Regions from separate parts of the Micromonospora sp. M42 genome, predicted to be linked through region 1. Evidence: riboswitches for the same ligand, from Rfam matches in the RefSeq annotation. Region 1 holds a riboswitch; the other holds the start of a gene.
What was found. Region 1 has a riboswitch for cobalamin ahead of MCBG_RS11105 (ABC transporter substrate-binding protein). Riboswitches for the same ligand answer to the same signal wherever they lie in the genome.
Positions count from the first base shown of each region.

Region 2: linked by a shared signal. The riboswitch ahead of MCBG_RS01835 (ribonucleoside-diphosphate reductase subunit alpha) and the one ahead of MCBG_RS11105 (ABC transporter substrate-binding protein) in region 1 are both predicted to bind cobalamin.

Region 1 covers NZ_KK037233.1:2,451,494-2,459,728, forward strand. Annotated here, with positions in the region: gene MCBG_RS11080 (cobalt-precorrin-6A reductase) at 1-695, opposite strand, end outside; partial or broken gene MCBG_RS33915 (cobyric acid synthase CobQ) at 827-1,021, opposite strand; gene MCBG_RS33920 (hypothetical protein) at 979-1,386, opposite strand; gene MCBG_RS11095 (ABC transporter ATP-binding protein) at 1,620-2,378, opposite strand; gene MCBG_RS11100 (FecCD family ABC transporter permease) at 2,378-3,397, opposite strand; gene MCBG_RS11105 (ABC transporter substrate-binding protein) at 3,442-4,425, opposite strand; cobalamin riboswitch at 4,467-4,651, opposite strand; partial or broken gene MCBG_RS31690 (MFS transporter) at 5,240-5,479, shown strand; gene MCBG_RS11115 (N-acetylmuramoyl-L-alanine amidase) at 5,704-7,776, opposite strand; gene MCBG_RS11120 (FG-GAP repeat domain-containing protein) at 7,797-8,235, opposite strand, start outside.
Region 2 covers NZ_KK037233.1:492,714-500,948, reverse strand. Annotated here, with positions in the region: gene MCBG_RS01850 (acyl-CoA thioesterase) at 1-54, shown strand, start outside; gene MCBG_RS01845 (LysE family translocator) at 58-684, shown strand; gene MCBG_RS01840 (PrsW family glutamic-type intramembrane protease) at 720-1,547, opposite strand; cobalamin riboswitch at 1,668-1,884, shown strand; gene MCBG_RS01835 (ribonucleoside-diphosphate reductase subunit alpha) at 1,997-4,393, shown strand; gene MCBG_RS01830 (ribonucleotide-diphosphate reductase subunit beta) at 4,384-5,412, shown strand; gene MCBG_RS01825 (MFS transporter) at 5,434-6,669, opposite strand; gene MCBG_RS01820 (condensation domain-containing protein) at 6,708-7,700, opposite strand; partial or broken gene MCBG_RS34980 (hypothetical protein) at 7,864-7,992, opposite strand; gene MCBG_RS01815 (glycosyltransferase) at 8,158-8,235, opposite strand, start outside.

The DNA.
Region 1 (8,235 bases):
GCGGCGTCCACGTCACGGACCAGCGGCACTCCGGCCGGCGGCCCGGCGCGGCGCACGATCACGACCGGCATCGCCCGCTCGGCGGCGACCTCCAGCTTCGCGACCGTGTGGTCACCGCCGGAGTCCTTGGTAACTAGAACGTCCGTGCCCGCCATCACCTCCCGCTCGTGCGCGAGGGTGTAGGGACCGCGGCTGCGCAGCAGCTTCCACGACACCGGCAGAACGATGTCGGGCTCGTCCACCACGCGAACCAGGCACGCATGCCGGCGCAACGGTTCGACGAAGTGCGCCAGCGACTGCCGTCCGACGGTGAGGAACGGCCGGTCGCCCAGACCGGCCGCCACCCGGGCAGCTTCACTGTGGTCACCGGCCCAGTACCAGGCCGACGCCTCGGGGCGAGCGGCCCAGCCGGGCCGTTCCAAACGGAGCAGGGGAACCCCGGCGGCCGGGCACGCCGCCGCCGCGTTGGCGCTGATCTTCTCCGCGAACGGGTGCGTCGCGTCGACCACGGCACGCACCCGGGTCTCCGCCAGGTACGCGGCCAGTCCTGCGATCCCGCCGAAGCCACCGACGCGGACCTGCCCCACCGGCAGCCGGGGACGCGCGACCCGCCCCGCCAGTGAGGTCACGACCACGGCACCGTCGTCGACGAGCGAGGCCGCCAGCGCGCGGGCCTCGCCCGTCCCACCGAGCACGAGAATCCTCACGCGTAGGGTCCGATCACCGGCGCCGCGGGAGCGCCCCGCTCGGCTAGGTTCAGCAGCGCGTCGACCTCCAGGTGTTTCTCCGCCAGGTCGGCGAGCAGATCCAGCCGGGCCTGCCGGGCCGGCTCTGCGCCCGCCGCCAGCGCCTGCACCCACTGAGCATGGCCGATCTCCGCCCCACCCGCACACGCCATCGAATTGTTCGCCATGTTCCGTGCCTTGAACGGAGCGACCCGAACACCGCGCCGTGCGAAGGCCCGGCACAACGCGGTCGTCACCCGGCTCTTGCCCGCGTCCGACGTCGTGCCCGCCACCATGAGCCGCCCGGTTCGGCGAGCCTGTCCTTCCACCGCCCCAGTATCGCCTGCTGTCCATCCGCCGGACCGCCGGGCTCGGCGTGGGCGAGGTCCAGCCCGGGCTGGTGTCCGACGCTGCCCACCACTTCGGCCATCAGCAACGTGACCTCATGGACGAGTTCGTCCATGCTCTGCCCTGTCTGTGACTGGACCAGGGCCAAGGGCGAGTTCGGCGAGCAGCATGAAACCCGGGTGCGCACGGTCTCGTCGCCGATGGCGCCCAGCAGTTCCTCGGCGCCGGCGAAGTCACCGCGGTGTCTGGCCGCAATGACTCCCGCCGCCTGCTGCGCCGCGAGGAACGCCGGCCCAGCGCCGGCCTCGGTCATCGTGCCAGGATAATCGGGTTGCCGGCGCGGGGCGCGTCGAACCGCCGGGTCACGTCCGACCAGTGAACCGGTGGCCGCGTCGAGCGCCGCGTGCAGCAAACGGTTTCGCGCCGTCGAGGAAACACCTGTGCACGAATACGCCCAGACGCGCGGCCATCTGCTCGGCGAGCTGGTGGATCGTGTCGTGGCCAGCGTGGTGGGTGACCGACCGGGCACCGGCAGCACGTGCCGGGTCATGACGGCGGCCGGAACTCAATGACGGTCCGCCCGTCGTGAACCCGCACGTCTGCGTCGACGCCGTACACGTCGGCGAGCAGCGCCGGGGTGAGCACCCGTGCGGGTGGTCCCGCGGCGACGACCCGGCCGTGGTGCAGTACGACGACGGTGTCGCAGAACATGACGGCCAGGTTGAGGTCGTGCAGCGCGGCGAGGGCGGTGACCTGCGATCGGCGGACCAGGTGCAGCAGCTGAAGCTGGTGGCCGATGTCGAGGTGGTTGGTGGGTTCGTCGAGCAGCAGCAGTTCCGGCTCCTGGGCCAGCGCGCGGGCGAGCTGGACGCGCTGGCGTTCCCCACCGGACAGGGTCTGCCACTTACGGTCGGCGAACCCGGCCAGGTCGACCCGGCCCAGTGCCTCGACCGCGGCGGCATGGTCGCAGCCGGTGTCGGACCAGCGGGTCCGGCGGTGCGGGATGCGGCCGAGCAGGACCACGTCGCGGACGGTCAGGTCGAGGTCGGTCTCGGCGTGCTGGGCCAGCAACGCGATGCGCCGGGCCAGGGCAAGGCGCCGCAGCCGAGTCACGTCGTCGCCTGCGAGTGTGATGTTGCCGGTATCCGGGCGCACCAGGGCGGCGACGGCCCGCAGCAGGGTGGTCTTGCCGGAGCCGTTCGGGCCGAGCAGCCCGACCAGGCTGCCCGCCGGGACGGTGCCGGTGACGTGGTCGAGGATGCGGGCGGCGGGCACCGCCCACGAGACGTCGGAGATCTGAAGCATCAGCCGCGTACCTCCCGGCGGCGCAGGATCAGGAAGAACGCCGGCACCCCGACCAGTGCCGTCAGCACCCCGACCGGCAGCTCACGCGGTTCGAAGACGGTGCGGGCGGCGGTGTCGACCCAGGTCAGGAAGATGGCGCCGGCGAGCACGGCGACCGGTAGCAGCCGCCGGTGGTCCGGTCCGGTGATCAGGCGGGCGGCGTGTGGGAGGATCAGCCCGACGAACCCGATCGCGCCGCTGACCGCGACCAGCACGGCGGTCAGCAGGGCGGTGCCGACCAGCAGCAGCCACCGCAGCCGGTTCACCTCGACGCCGAGGCTCGCGGCGGCCTCCTCACCGAAGGCGAAGGCGTTGAGGGTACGGGCGTGCCAGCCGACCACCGCCAGCACCACGACCAGCACCGGTACCGCCCAGCCCAGGGCCGTCCAGTCGGCGCGGGCCATCGACCCGGACAGCCAGAACGTGATGCTCTGCGTGGCGTGCGGGTCGGCCACCCAGATGATCACGAAAGAGGTCAGTGCCGCGCACAGTTGTCCCACCGCGACCCCGGTCAGCACCACGCGCGTCGGCGACAATGCCCCGAACCTCCCGGCCAGGCCCACGACCAGCAGGAACGCGACAAGGGCACCGAGGAAGGCGCCGCCGGTCAGCGCGGCTACGCCACTACCGATGCCGGCCACGACCACCAGGACCGCGCCCAGCGACGCCCCTGAGGAGACCCCGAGCAGGTACGGGTCCGCCAGGGGATTGCGGGTGACGGTCTGCATGACCGCACCGGCCGCGGCCAGGCCCGCCCCCACCGTGGCGGCGCCGAGAACCCGGGGCAAACGTAGGTCCCAGACGATGTGGTCGCGCAGCAGCGGCACGTCCGAGTTCGCGAGTCCCAGGTGGCCGGCGACGACCGTCCACACCGTCCCGACAGTCAGGTCGGCCGGGCCGATGGTGACCGCGACGGCCACCGACAGCACCAGACCGGCGACCAGAGCCAGCACGAGCGCGGCCAGGCCGACCGCCCGCACCGGGCGGTGGGTGCGCACCGGGGCGGGCCGGGTGGTGACGGCGGTCAGCTCGGGGCCCCGGACGGCAGCGCGGCGATGCCCTGGGCGAGGGCTTCGACGCCGAGGACGTTGCGGACACCGGCCGTGGTTGACGAGAACGGGATCACCACGTACCACTGCTGTTTGACCGCGGGCAGGTCCTTGAGGGTGCGGTGCCCGGCGAGGAAGGTCTTCTTCTGCGCGGCGGGATCCCAGCTCGCGTCGACGAGCACGATGACCTCGGGGTTGCGGTCGGTGACGGTCTCCCAGCTTGTGTCGCCCCAGCTGCCGGTGAGGTCGGCGAAGGCGTTGGTGACCCCGGCCGCCGACATGATCATGTTGGGGGCGCCGCAGCAGGCGCCGACGCTCGGGGCGTCGCTGCCGCCGTCCCACCACATGACCTTCACGTTGCGGGCGGTGCCTGCGGCCGTGGCGATGCGGCCCTCGTGGTCGGCGATCAGCTTCTCGCCGCGGTCGCTCACCCCGAAGATCACCGCGAGCTCGCGGATCTCGGTGAACACGTCGCCGATGGCGAGCTTCGCCTGCCGGGTCTGCGCCGGGCACCCGGCAGGGGAGATGTAGGTGCCGACGCCGAGTTTCTGCCAGTCGGCGCGGTCACCGACCCCCTCGTCACCGAACGCGCTGTTGTACGACGCGTACACGAAATCGGGTTCAGCCTCGAGCAGCTTCTCCTTGGTCGGGTACTCCTTGGCCAGCACCGGGATCTTCGCGTAGGCGTCCGCGTAGGCGGGCAGGATCGCGTCGTCGAGGTAGGCCGTGCCGATCATCCGATCTTGCAGGCCCAGGGCCAGCATGATCTCCGTGGCGGCCTGGTTCATGGTGACGACCCGCATCGGTGGCGCCGCGATGGTCACCGGGGTGCCGCAGTTGGTCACCGCGACCGGTCCAGCGGACACCGCCGGTGGTGCGGCAGCAGGCTTGGCATCGGCGCCGCAGCCGGTGAGCAGCACAGTGGACAGCAACAACGGCGCGGCAACGCGCCAGGGCATGGGGAACCGCACAGCGGGACCGCCTTCCAACACCTCGTGGACGGGGACGAACGTGCCGTGGCCGGTCTCCTGGCTGACGGGACAAGCAACCGCCGGCCGGCCTTCCCAGGCATCTCTGCCCAGTGACCTCGCGAAACGACGAGGGCCGACGGTCTCCCGATCACAGTGGCGAGGGCCGCGCCGGCATCACACCGGCTTCCCGAACACCACGGCGTCCCCACCATAACGGCCCGCGCTCGCCGCGGATCCGGTCCGGGCACCCGCTGTGGGAAATCCGACGCGCCGGACCGGCCTCGGCGTGGCTGTCGGCCCGCAACCCATCCGGCTCCTTTCTCGTGCGCGGTGGCTGGGCGAGGGCACGTGATCGACAGTGAGCGCCGTGGCTGAGGCTGAGCAGCAATACGTGAGCGCAGGTGCGAGGCCACGTCCGCCGGCGACCGGCTCCTCGGTCGTGGGCATGAGGCCGGCGATGCAGACGTCGAAGAGCTCGACGAGCGAGCACGGTACTTCGCGATCTGGATCGCCATCCGACCTGCGTTGCCGACGGCGCCGAGGACAAGGACGCGCTGGCCCGCGGTGAAGTTGATGCGGCGCGTCAGCGCGATCCAGGATGACATCGCCCGGGTTCATGGCGGTGGCGATCCGCACCGGGTCCACGCCGTCGGGTAGAACCACGCTGCGCGAGGGTCGATCAGGGTGCGTTCGGCGAAGGTTCCAAGGGGCGTATCGTGCAGGACCACGCAGCGGACGTTGCCCTTCTCGCCGCGTACCACGCCGTCCACGCCGGGGACGAGCGGGAAGATGTTGTTGCTGGTCCCCGGCGATCGGCATCTGGGCGGCGACCAGTGCGCTGGGCTTCGCCGCCGGGCCGCCGATCGGCGGACTCGTCCTGGCTCACCTGCCCTGGGGTGCGATCTTCCTGGTGAACGTCCCGATCGTGGTGATCTGCCTGCTCGCCGGCCGGATACTGGTCCCGGAATCGCGGGACCCGACCGGTGGGCGTCTCGACCTGGGCGGGGCGACGCTGTCCACCGCCGGCCTGACCGCGATCGTCTCCCCGGGTTCCGCCCACGTCCCCGCCGGTCAGGTGGCCAGGCGCAGGTGACGCCGCTGCCGCAGCCGCACCGCGACAGCCCGCCACGACCAGCAACGTGAGCGCGGCAGCGAAGGCCAGCCCGTCGGTCAGGCCTGCCTCCAGCTCGCGCAACGTGGTGGAGCGGTAGGTGGACGGCGAGCGACGCCGGTCCCGATCCGGGCCGGCGTCGCTCGCCGTCGGGCTCAGAGTGTGGTTTCGCTGGTGAGGCCGAAGTAGTCGTGCCATTTGGTGCTGGGGGCGAATGTGGTGCCGGTGGAGAGTGCGACGTAGATGTCGTTGGTGGTGCCTTTGGTGAAGACGATGAGGTCGTCTTTGCCGTCGCCGTTGGCGTCGGCGAGGTAGGGGAACTCGCCGGTTAGGCAGAAGAAGTCGTGCCACTTGATCGTGGTTCCGGCGAAGGTGGTGCCGGTGGAGGTGGCGGCGTAGACGTCGGCGTCGGTGTTGCAGGTGAAGGTGACGATGTCGTCGCGGCCGTCGCCGTTGATGTCGCCCACCCGGGGCTGCTCGGCGCCGACGGCGAACAGGTCGTGCCATTTCTGCGGTGCCCCGAAGCCGTTGCCGGTGGACAGGGCGACGATGACGTCGGCAGCGGTGGCGGGGCCTTGGGTGAAGGTGATGAGGTCGTCGCGGCCGTCGCCGTTGACGTCGCCGAGGGCGGGGAACTCCCCGGCGATGGAGAAGTAGTCGTGCCATTTCACGGCGGTGCCGGTGAAGGAGGTGCCGGTGGACAGGGCGACGTAGACGTCGGCGTCGGTGTCGTGGGTGAAGGTGATGAGGTCGTCGCGGCCGTCGCCGTTGACGTCGCCGACGGCGGGGACTTCGGTGCCGGGGGCGAACCAGTCGTGCCATTTCGCGGATGCGGCGAAGGATGTGCCGGTGGACAGGGCGACGTGGACGTCGGCGGTGGTGCCGTGGGTGAACACGATGGCGTCGTCGCGTCCGTCGCCGTTGACGTCTCCGGTCAGGGGGGTCTCTCCGGACAGGGCGAACCAGTCGTGCCACTTCACCGACGTGCCCGCGAACGACGAACCCGTCGACGTGGCCACATACGCGTCGGCCAGCGCACCGTGGGTGAACGCGACCACGTCATCCCGGCCGTCACCGGTGAAATCCGTCGGCGAACCACCGAAATAGCGGGCGGTCGGGCCCCCGCCACCCTGGTTCACCAGCGAGAGGTAGTAGTTCCAGTTCCAGTTCGGTCCCGGGTCGGTGTGGTCGTTGCCCGGGATCTCGTTGTGCCCCTTGATGCCGGTGCGGTTCTTCGGGATGCCGTACTTGTCGCACAGGTAACGGGTAAGCGCGGCCGAGGAACGGTACATCGCGTCGGTGAACCAGGCCGGGTTGTCGACGTACCCCTCGTGCTCGATGCCGACGCCGTACGCGTTGCCCGACCGGGCGTGGTAAGCGGTGTCGCCCTCGCGGACCATCTGAGTGATCTCGCCGGTGCTGGACTTCACCACGTAGTGGGCGCTGACCCCGGCCGACGGGTTCTGGAACCAGCTGATCGTACCGGCGTACGACCCCTGGGTGACATGGAGAATCACAGTGGTGATCCGGCGGGGCCGCCCCACGCCGTAGTTCGCTCCGTTGGCAGCCACCCACCGCGCCGGCGGGTACTCGGGCACGGCGGCGGCGAGCGTACGGGACGCGGTGCCGGCGGGCGCCACGGCGGCGTAGCGACCCCGCTCTGGCTCGACCCGGTGCGCCCGGACCGGCACCGCGCCCGGGATGCCCTGCTGCACCAGCTCGTAGATCCCGTCCGCGTACAGGCGTGCGGTGGCGTCGTCGGCCGCGTCGCCGTACCGCGCCACCACCGGGTACCAGGCGGTCACCCGGTCCCGATCCCGCGCGGTCAGCCCCTCGGCGTCGGCCAGCTCGCGCAGCACGGCCGCACCGCCGCGGATGTTCGCCGGCGTGGCGGTCTTCAGGCGCGCGACCGGCTCGCCGGTCAACTTCGCTGCCCGTTCCAGGCTGTGCTGGGCGGGGTTGCTGACCAGGTGCATCACCCCGTAGCCGTTCGCCTGGCTCGGCTTGCCGCCGTGCGCGTCGAGGCGGGACTCGCCGTAGCCGACCGCGACCAGGACGTCCCGAGGTACGTCGTACTCCTGCGCCGCCCGCACGAACGCGGCGTCCAGCGCGGTCCGGCCCGGCGGCGTCGCGGACACCGGCGCGGGCTGCACCGCGATCCCGCCGGCGAGCGCCGCGGCCAGCAGGGCGACGCCGGTGCGTCGCCGTCTCCGTCGTGTTCCGGCCACGGGGGCCTCCCATCCTGGTGTCACAGCGTCACCTCACCGGTGAGCCCGAAGTAGTCGTGCCACTTGCTGCTGGCACCGAAGGTGGTGCCGGTGGACAGGGCGACGTAGACGTCGTTCGTGGCGCCCTTGGTGAAGACGATGAGGTCGTCCTTGCCGTCGCCGTTCGCGTCGCCCAGGTAGGGGAACTCGCCCGGCAGGCAGAAGAAGTCGTGCCACTTGACGGTGGTGCCGGCGAAGCCGGTGCCGGTGGAGGTGGCGACGTAGACGTCGGCGTCGGCGTCGGCGTCGGCGTCGGCGTTGCAGGTGAACGTGACGACGTCGTCCTTGCCGTCGCCGTTGACGTCCCCCACCCGCGGCTGCTCGGCACCCACGGCGAACAGGTCGTGCCACTTCTGCGGCGCCCCGAACGACGTGCCGGTGGACAGCGACACGATCACGTCCGCCGCTGACGCGGGGCCC
Region 2 (8,235 bases), 2.0 Mb from region 1:
GAACACCGGCTGGCGCTGCGCCGGGCGCTGCTCGACGGCGCCGAGGAGGGCTGAGGCGTGCTCGGACTGTCGGCGGCCACGCTCGCGGGATACCTGGCCGCGATCGTGGTGCTCATGCTCACCCCCGGGCCGGACATGATGTTCGTGCTCGCCAACGCCACCCGGTACGGCGCGCGGGCCGGGGCGGTGGCGGCGCTCGGGGTCGCGGCCGGGGAGGCGGTGCACGTCGCCGCCGTGGTGGCCGGACTCGCCACCGTGATCGCCGCGTCCCCGGTGCTGTTCACCGCGATCCGGTGGGCCGGTGCGGCGTACCTGATCGTGCTGGGCCTGCGGGCGCTGCGCGGCACGGGCCGGCCCGGCGTCGCGGCGGACGGGGCGGACGGCGGCGGCGCCGGGCGGGCGTTCCGGCGCGGGCTGCTCACGAACCTGCTCAACCCGAAGATGATCCTGTTCAGCGTGGCGTTCCTGCCGCAGTTCGTCCGGCCCGACGCGGGCCCGGTGGCGGCACAGCTGGTGCTGCTCGGCGCGCTGTTCGTCGCGGTGCAGCTCACCGTGGACCTGGCTCTCGGCGTGGGCGCCGGGCGGTTCGCCCGCCGCTGGGGCGACAGCCGCTGGTCGCGGCGGGTCGACCGGCTCTGCGCTGTCGCCTTCGTCGCGCTCGGTGTCCGGCTGGCCGCCGGCTGACGCTTGCTCGACTCCAGCTCGCCGAGATGGCGGCATCAGGAGGGCTCCGACCCCGCCACCTCGGCGAGCTGGTGAGGATCACGCTCCGGCGCCCGGGGCGGGGCGGCGGGCCGCTCGCGGTCCAGGTGCAGGCGCAGCAGCACCCAGCCCAGCGACACACCGCCGATGAACACGTACGCGGGCTGCGTGCCGAACGTGTCCCAGCAGGTGTGCAGCGTGACGGCGGCGGCGAAGGTGAGCAGGAACGCCGCCAGTCTCCGGCCGCCGGGCGCGGCGGCGAACGTGAACAACGCGGCGGCGGTCAGCCCGGTCCAGGCCAGGTGCGCGGCGGGCGCGGTGAGACCGCGAACCAGCAGCGTCCGCTCGACGGCGCCGAGGTTGCCCTCCGACCCGACGAACGCGGCGAACGCGTACCCCATGGTCTCCAGCGCGGCGAACCCGGCGCCGGAGGCCACGCCGATCACCAGGCCCTGCGCCGGTGACCGGTGCCGCCGCCACAGCAGCAGGATGCCGGCCGGCACGATCAGCTTCGCGGTCTCCTCGGCCAGGCCGACGAGCGCCATCGGCAGGACGCCGAGGCGGTGCAGCGTGCCGTACTCCAGCCAGCCGGCGGCGACCACGCCGACCACGCCGCCGAGAAGCGCGGCGACGCCGACGACGGAGCCGGGGACCGGGCGGCGGGCCGGCCGCCCCTGGGCGAAGGCCAGGAACGTGGCGGGCGCGACGCACGCGCCGAGCACGATCAGCGCCGGTACGAACGTGACGGTGCCGGTGCCGGACAGTGTCTCCAGCACCAGCAGGTGAAGCCCGACGCCGACGAGCAGGACCGCCACCCACGCCCAGCGGCGTCCGGTATTCCCCATACGCCGAGTATCGCGCCCGGCGGCGAGCGCCGGCATCGGGGGTAGGCACTGTGGACAGTGAGATCCATGCGACACGCCCGACACGACATCTGGTGTTGCCCAACCGCCCCCACCGCCATATATGGTGGTGCCGCAGCTGGTTCGGCCGAGCCCTCCGGGGCGGGGCCGAGGCAAGAGGGAACCCGGTGGAAATCCGGGACTGCCCCGCAGCGGTGAGTGGGAACGACAGCCGTCAACAGCACTGGGCCACCGGCCTGGGAAGCGACGGCCGGTAGGCGACCGGCGACCCCGGTCGGGCCCGCGAGTCCGAAGACCTGCCAGCGCGCCGTGCGCCTCCGCGTACGGCGGCCGGAGGTCGCGCGGGACGACCGACGCCAGCAGCCGGGCCGGCCGCGCCGTGCCCGTTGGCGTCTCCCGCCGTCTCCAGACGGTGACAGCGAGGAGAGGTCATGACTGTCGTGCAGGAAAGCCCGCCGGCCACCGGCGGCGGGTCCGAGGCCCGCCGGCCGGCGATGCGGGTACGCAAACGGGACGGCGACACCGAGCCGGTGGACGTCGGCAAGATCGTCCGGGCGGTCGAACGCTGGGTCGCCGACCTGGACGAGGTGGACCCGCTGCGGGTGGCCACCAAGACGATCAGCGGGCTCTACGACGGGGCGACCACCGCCGAGCTGGACCGGCTGTCGATCCAGACCGCGGCGGAGCTGATCGGCGAGGAGCCGCAGTACTCGAAGCTGGCGGCAAGGCTGCTGGCCGCGTACGTGGACAAGGAGGTCCGCGGTCAGGGCGTGGCGAGCTTCAGCCAGTCGATCGCGTACGCGCACGGGCTGGGGCTGATCGGCGACGAGACGGCCGCGTTCGTCGCCCGGCACGCCCGCAAGCTCGACGACGCCGTGGACCCGGACGGCGACAGGCGGTTCGAGTACTTCGGACTGCGTACCGTGGCCGACCGCTACCTGCTGCGGCACCCGCAGTCGCGGCTGGTGGTGGAGACGCCGCAGTACTGGCTGCTGCGGGTGGCCTGCGGGCTGTCCCGCACCCCGGGCGAGGCGGTCGGCTTCTACCGGCTGATGTCCAGCCTGGCCTATCTGCCCAGCTCCCCCACGCTGTTCAACTCCGGCACCCGGCACACCCAGATGTCGTCGTGCTTCCTGGTCGACTCGCCGCGCGACGAGCTGGACTCGATCTACGAGCGCTACCACCAGGTGGCGAAGCTGTCGAAGTTCTCCGGCGGTATCGGCATCGCCTGGTCGCGGGTGCGCGGCCGGGGCGCGCTGATCCGGGGCACGAACGGCCGGTCCAACGGCATCGTGCCGTTCCTCAAGACGCTCGACGCCGGGGTGGCCGCGGTCAACCAGGGCGGCCGGCGCAAGGGCGCGGCCTGCGTCTACCTGGAGCCGTGGCACCCGGACGTGGAGGAGTTCCTGGAGCTGCGGGACAACACCGGCGAGGAGTCCCGGCGTACGCACAACCTCAACCTGGCCAACTGGATCCCGGACGAGTTCATGCGCCGGGTCGAGGCCGACGGCGAGTGGTCGCTCGTCGATCCGTCGGACGCCCCGGAGCTGCCCGACCTGTACGGGGAGGCGTTCGACGCCGCGTACCGGGCGGCGGAGAAGAACGCGGTCCGCACGGTACGGGCCCGGGACCTGTACGGGCGGATGATGCGCACGCTCGCGCAGACCGGCAACGGCTGGATGACGTTCAAGGACGCCGCGAACCGGCTGTCCAACCAGACCGGTGAGCCGGGCAACGTGATCCACCTGTCCAACCTGTGCACCGAGATCCTGGAGGTGAACGACGACGCCGAGACGGCGGTGTGCAACCTCGGCTCGGTGAACCTCGGCGCCCACGTCACCGCCGACGGGGTGGACTGGGAGCGGCTGCGCGCCACGGTCCGCACCGCTGTGGTGTTCCTCGACCGGGTGATCGACATCAACTACTACCCGGCCGAGCAGGCGGCGGCGTCGAACCCGCGCTGGCGGCCGGTCGGGCTCGGCCTGATGGGGTTGCAGGACGCGTTCTTCACGCTGCGCCTGCCGTTCGACTCCCCCGAGGCGAAGGAGCTGTCCACCCGGGTGCAGGAGGAGATCCTGCTGACCGCGCTGGAGACCTCCGCCGGGCTGGCCGAGCAGTTCGGGCCGCATCCGGCGTACCCGCAGACCCGGGCCGCGAAGGGTGACCTGCACCCGGACCTGTGGGGCGCGGAGCCGGCGCAGGCCGGACGGTGGGCGGCGCTGCGCGAGCGGATCGCCGCAGGCGGGCTGCGCAACTCGCTGCTGGTGGCGATCGCACCGACCGCCACCATCGCCTCCATCGCCGGCTGCTACGAGTGCGTGGAGCCGCAGGTGTCCAACCTGTTCAAGCGCGAGACGATGTCCGGGGAGTTCCTCCAGGTCAACACGTACCTGGTGCGGGAGCTGAAGGCCCGCGGACTGTGGACGCCGCAGGTCCGCGACCGGATCAAGCGGGCCGAGGGCTCGGTGCAGGACATCACCGAGCTGCCCGCGCCGGTGCGGGAGCTGTTCCGCACCGCCTGGGAGCTGCCGCAGCGGGCGCTGATCGACCTGGCCGCCGCGCGGGCGCCGTTCGTCGACCAGTCCCAGTCGCTCAACCTGTTCCTGAGCGCGCCGACCATCGGCAAGCTGTCCTCGATGTACCTGTACGCCTGGAAGGCCGGGCTGAAGACCACCTACTACCTGCGTTCCCGTCCCGCCACCCGCATCCAGCAGGCCACCGTCGCCCCGGTGCCCGCCCCGGTGCCCGGCGTGGTCTCCGCCGTGAGCGACGACGAGGCGCTGGCCTGTTCCCTGGAGAACCCCGAGAGCTGCGAGGCATGCCAGTGACCACCACCGCACCGACCCGGCACATGCTGCTCGACCCCGGCATGGACCTGACCCTGCGGCCGATGCGCTACCCGCGCTTCTTCGACCGGTTCAAGGACGCGATCAGGAACACCTGGACGGTCGAGGAGGTGGACCTGCACTCGGACCTCGCCGACCTGGCGAAGCTGTCCCCCGCCGAACGGCACCTGGTGTCGCGGCTGGTGGCGTTCTTCGCCACCGGCGACACGATCGTCGCCAACAACCTGGTGCTCAACCTCTACCAGCACGTCAACTCGCCCGAGGGCCGGCTCTACCTGTCCCGGCAGCTGTTCGAGGAGGCGGTGCACGTCCAGTTCTACCTGAACCTGCTCGACACGTACGTGCCGGACGAGAAGGAACGGTTCGCCGCGTTCGCCGCGGTGGAGAACATCCCGTCGATCGCCCGCAAGGCCGAGTTCTGCTTCCGGTGGATCGACTCGATCTTCGAGCTGCGCGAGCTGCGGACCCGCGACGACCGGCGGGCGTTCCTGCTCAACCTGATCTGCTTCGCCGCGTGCATCGAGGGCCTGTTCTTCTACGGCGCGTTCGCCTACGTCTACTTCCTGCGGTCCCGGGGCCTGCTCAACGGGCTGGCCTCCGGCACCAACTGGGTGTTCCGGGACGAGTCCATGCACATGGCGTTCGCGTTCGACGTGGTGGAGACCGTACGCGCCGAGGAACCGGACCTGTTCGACGCCGAGATGGAGAAGCAGGTGAAGGAGATGCTGGCCGAGGCGGTGGAGTGCGAGGTGAGCTTCGCCGCGGACCTGCTGGGCCAGGGCGTGCCGGGGATGTCGCTGGCCGACATGCGCGAGTACCTCCAGCACGTGGCCGACCGGCGCCTGGCGGTGCTCGGCATCGCCCCGATGTACGGCAGCGCCAACCCGTTCGCGTTCATGGAGTTGCAGGACGTGCAGGAGCTGTCCAACTTCTTCGAGCGGCGGGTGTCGGCGTACCAGGTCGGGGTGACCGGCAGCGTCACGTTCGACGACGACTTCTGACCGCCGCCCCCGCCCCGGCCGTCACGGCCGGGGCGGGGCCGGGCTCTCGCCGGGCAGCGCCGCCGCCCGCACCCGCCCGATCAACGCCACCACGGCGAGCGCCAGCACGGCCACCACCACGAACGCGGTACGCAGGTCCAGCGCGCCGGCGAGCAGGCCGATCACCGGCGCCGCGAGCAGCGCGCCCGGCCACTGGCCCATCGCCACCACGGAGACGCCCTCGCCGGACGTGAGGCCCGGCTGCTCACCGGCGAAGCCGAGCACCGTCGGGGTCACGCACGCCAGGCCGAACCCGAGCAGTCCGAACCCGGCCATCACCGCCGCCGGATGGGGGTACGCCACCGGCAGCGCCACGCCGGCCGTCGCGACCAGCGCGGACAGCCGGACGAAGCGGATCCGCCCGACCCGGCCGGCCAGCCGGTCGCCGAACAGCCGGGCGACGGTCGCGGCCAGCGAGAGACAGGTGTACGTGGCCGCGGCGAGCACCGCCGTGGCGCCGGCCACCTCGGTCGCGTACAGCGCGCTCCACTGGGCGCCGGCCATCTCGATGAACGAGGCGAGGAAGGCGATCACCGCGAGCAGCAGCAGTTGCGGGGTGAACCGGTCACGCAGCCGGCGCCGCGCCTCGCCGTCCTTGGTCTCCTGGCGGGGCGTGTCGGGCAGCCAGCGGTGCGTGCCGATCAGCAGCGCGCCCAGCAGGACACTGGTGACGGCCATCTGCGCCGACGGCGACATCCCGATCGCCGCGGCCCCGGTGCCGCAGAGGCCGCCGACCAGCATGCCGATGCTGAAGCCCGCGTGGAACGTGGACAGGATGGGCCGCCCGTACCGCTTCTGCACCTCGACCGACTGGGCGTTCATCGGCGTGGCCAGCAGGTTCGCCGCGAAGCCCCAGACCGCGAGGCCGCCGACCAGCGCCACCACAGTGGTGGACGCGGCCAGCAGCGGCGCGTTGAGCAGGATCAGCGCGGCCCCGGCCAGCGCCAGCCGGCGGGTGTTGATCCGGCTGATCAGCACCGCCACCACGACCAGGGAGACCAGCTCCCCCGCGTTCGTGGCGATGTTCGCCAGGCCCCAGCCGGTGTTGCCGACCCCTACCGCGTCCCGCACCTCCGGCACGCGGGCCGACCACCCGCCGATGGCCAGGCCCATGATGACGAAGAGCAGCGCCACCGACCAGCGGGCCCGTACGGCCGAGCGGGGCACCGGCGGCGCGGGCTGCTCCGTCGTGTGCTGGTTCGTCGAGGTGTCCGTCATGGTCGTCGTACCTCTCTGGGATCGGTCCGTCGGAACTCCTACCCGATCGCGTGGTCGAGGAAGCACGCACCGTCAGGAAGGCGTACCCGTTCCGGTGTGGTGCCGGGGTCGGTGACGAGCGCCGAGACCACCGCGACGTAGTCGTCGATCAGCCCGCGTACCAGGTCGTCGCCGAAGACACCCCGGTTGCGGATCACCACGCCGCCGGCCCGGTCGTCGTCCACCACGACGATCGGTGAACCCCGCTTGACCCAGACGGGCAGACACTCGGGCGGCACGTCGGCGGCGACCACCGGCGGCGGGGTGCCGGGCGCGGCCCGGGCGGTGATGTCGACCGGCTCCACCCGCAGATCCGGGCAGTGCAGCACCGGCGACGCCGACGCGGCGGACTGGAACCAGGCGTCGAACAGGTGGTTGTCCGGCCAGGGGCGGATCGCCGCGAAGCCGGGACGGACCGCCCGGGCCAGCCGGTGGTACGCGGTGGCGTGCGCGACGGCCCCGGCCAGCGAGGCGTGCGCGGCGCCGACCACAGCGCTCATCGGCGCGTCCGGCGCAACGTCGACCGGCAGGTAGACGTTGTTGGTGAACTGCCCGACGAGCTGCCGGGACAGCGGGCTCTCCCGGCCCAGCGTGGTGGTGCCCAGCACCACCCGGGACCGGCCGGCCCGCCGCGACAGCAGCACCAGGTACGCGGCGAGCAGCAGCACGTACGGGCTGGTGCGGGCCCGCCGTGCGGCCGGGCGCAGCGCGCGGTGATCTCGGGCGGGAACGCGAAGCGGGTGGCCACCTCGGCGCTGAGCGCGACGTCCGGCGCCGGCGGCGACGCCGGGAAGAGCTGGTACGGCTCCACCGGCCGCAGCCGGTCCCGCCAGTACGCGGCCCGGGCGGCGGCGTCGACGCCGTTGCCGGACTGTCCGCCTCCTGGAGCGCGGCGAGCGCGGCCGGGTCCACGCCCAGCGGCGGCTGCGGGTCGGCCGCGCCGAGCCGGGCCGCGTACGCGTGGCACAGGTCCTCAAACCACGACGCGGCACGACCAGCCGTCGGAGACCATGTGGAAGAAGGCTGTCCGGTGGATGAGCCGGGTCGCGGAGAGCCGGACCAGCGCGGCCCGCCACAGCGGCGCCGGCCGGGGTCGAACGCGTCGTTGCGGTGCGCGTACGCGATCTGCTCGACGCGGGCCTGCTGCTCGGCCGGCGGCAGTCCGGACAGGTCGACGTACTCCAGCGGCGACTCCACGTGCGGCAGGATCCGCACCTCGGGCTGCACGCCGATGCGGTCGAACCGCATCCGCAGCGCGTCGTGCCGGTCCACCACGTCCTGCATCGCCTGCCGCAGCACGTCGACCCGCAGCGCGCCCCGCAACCGGCGGAACTCCACCACCACGAGCCGTGAGGCGCCGGGACGGGCCGGGTCGAGCGCGGTCATGAACTCCCACATCATTGCTGGCCGGGGGCCAGCGGGTACGTCGTCGGCACTGCCACTCCCCCGTCAGGCCGCCACCGGCGGCGCGGCCACCGGCGCGACCGGCCGGTGGTCCGTCTCGTCCGGCTGGTAGTCCGCCTCGTC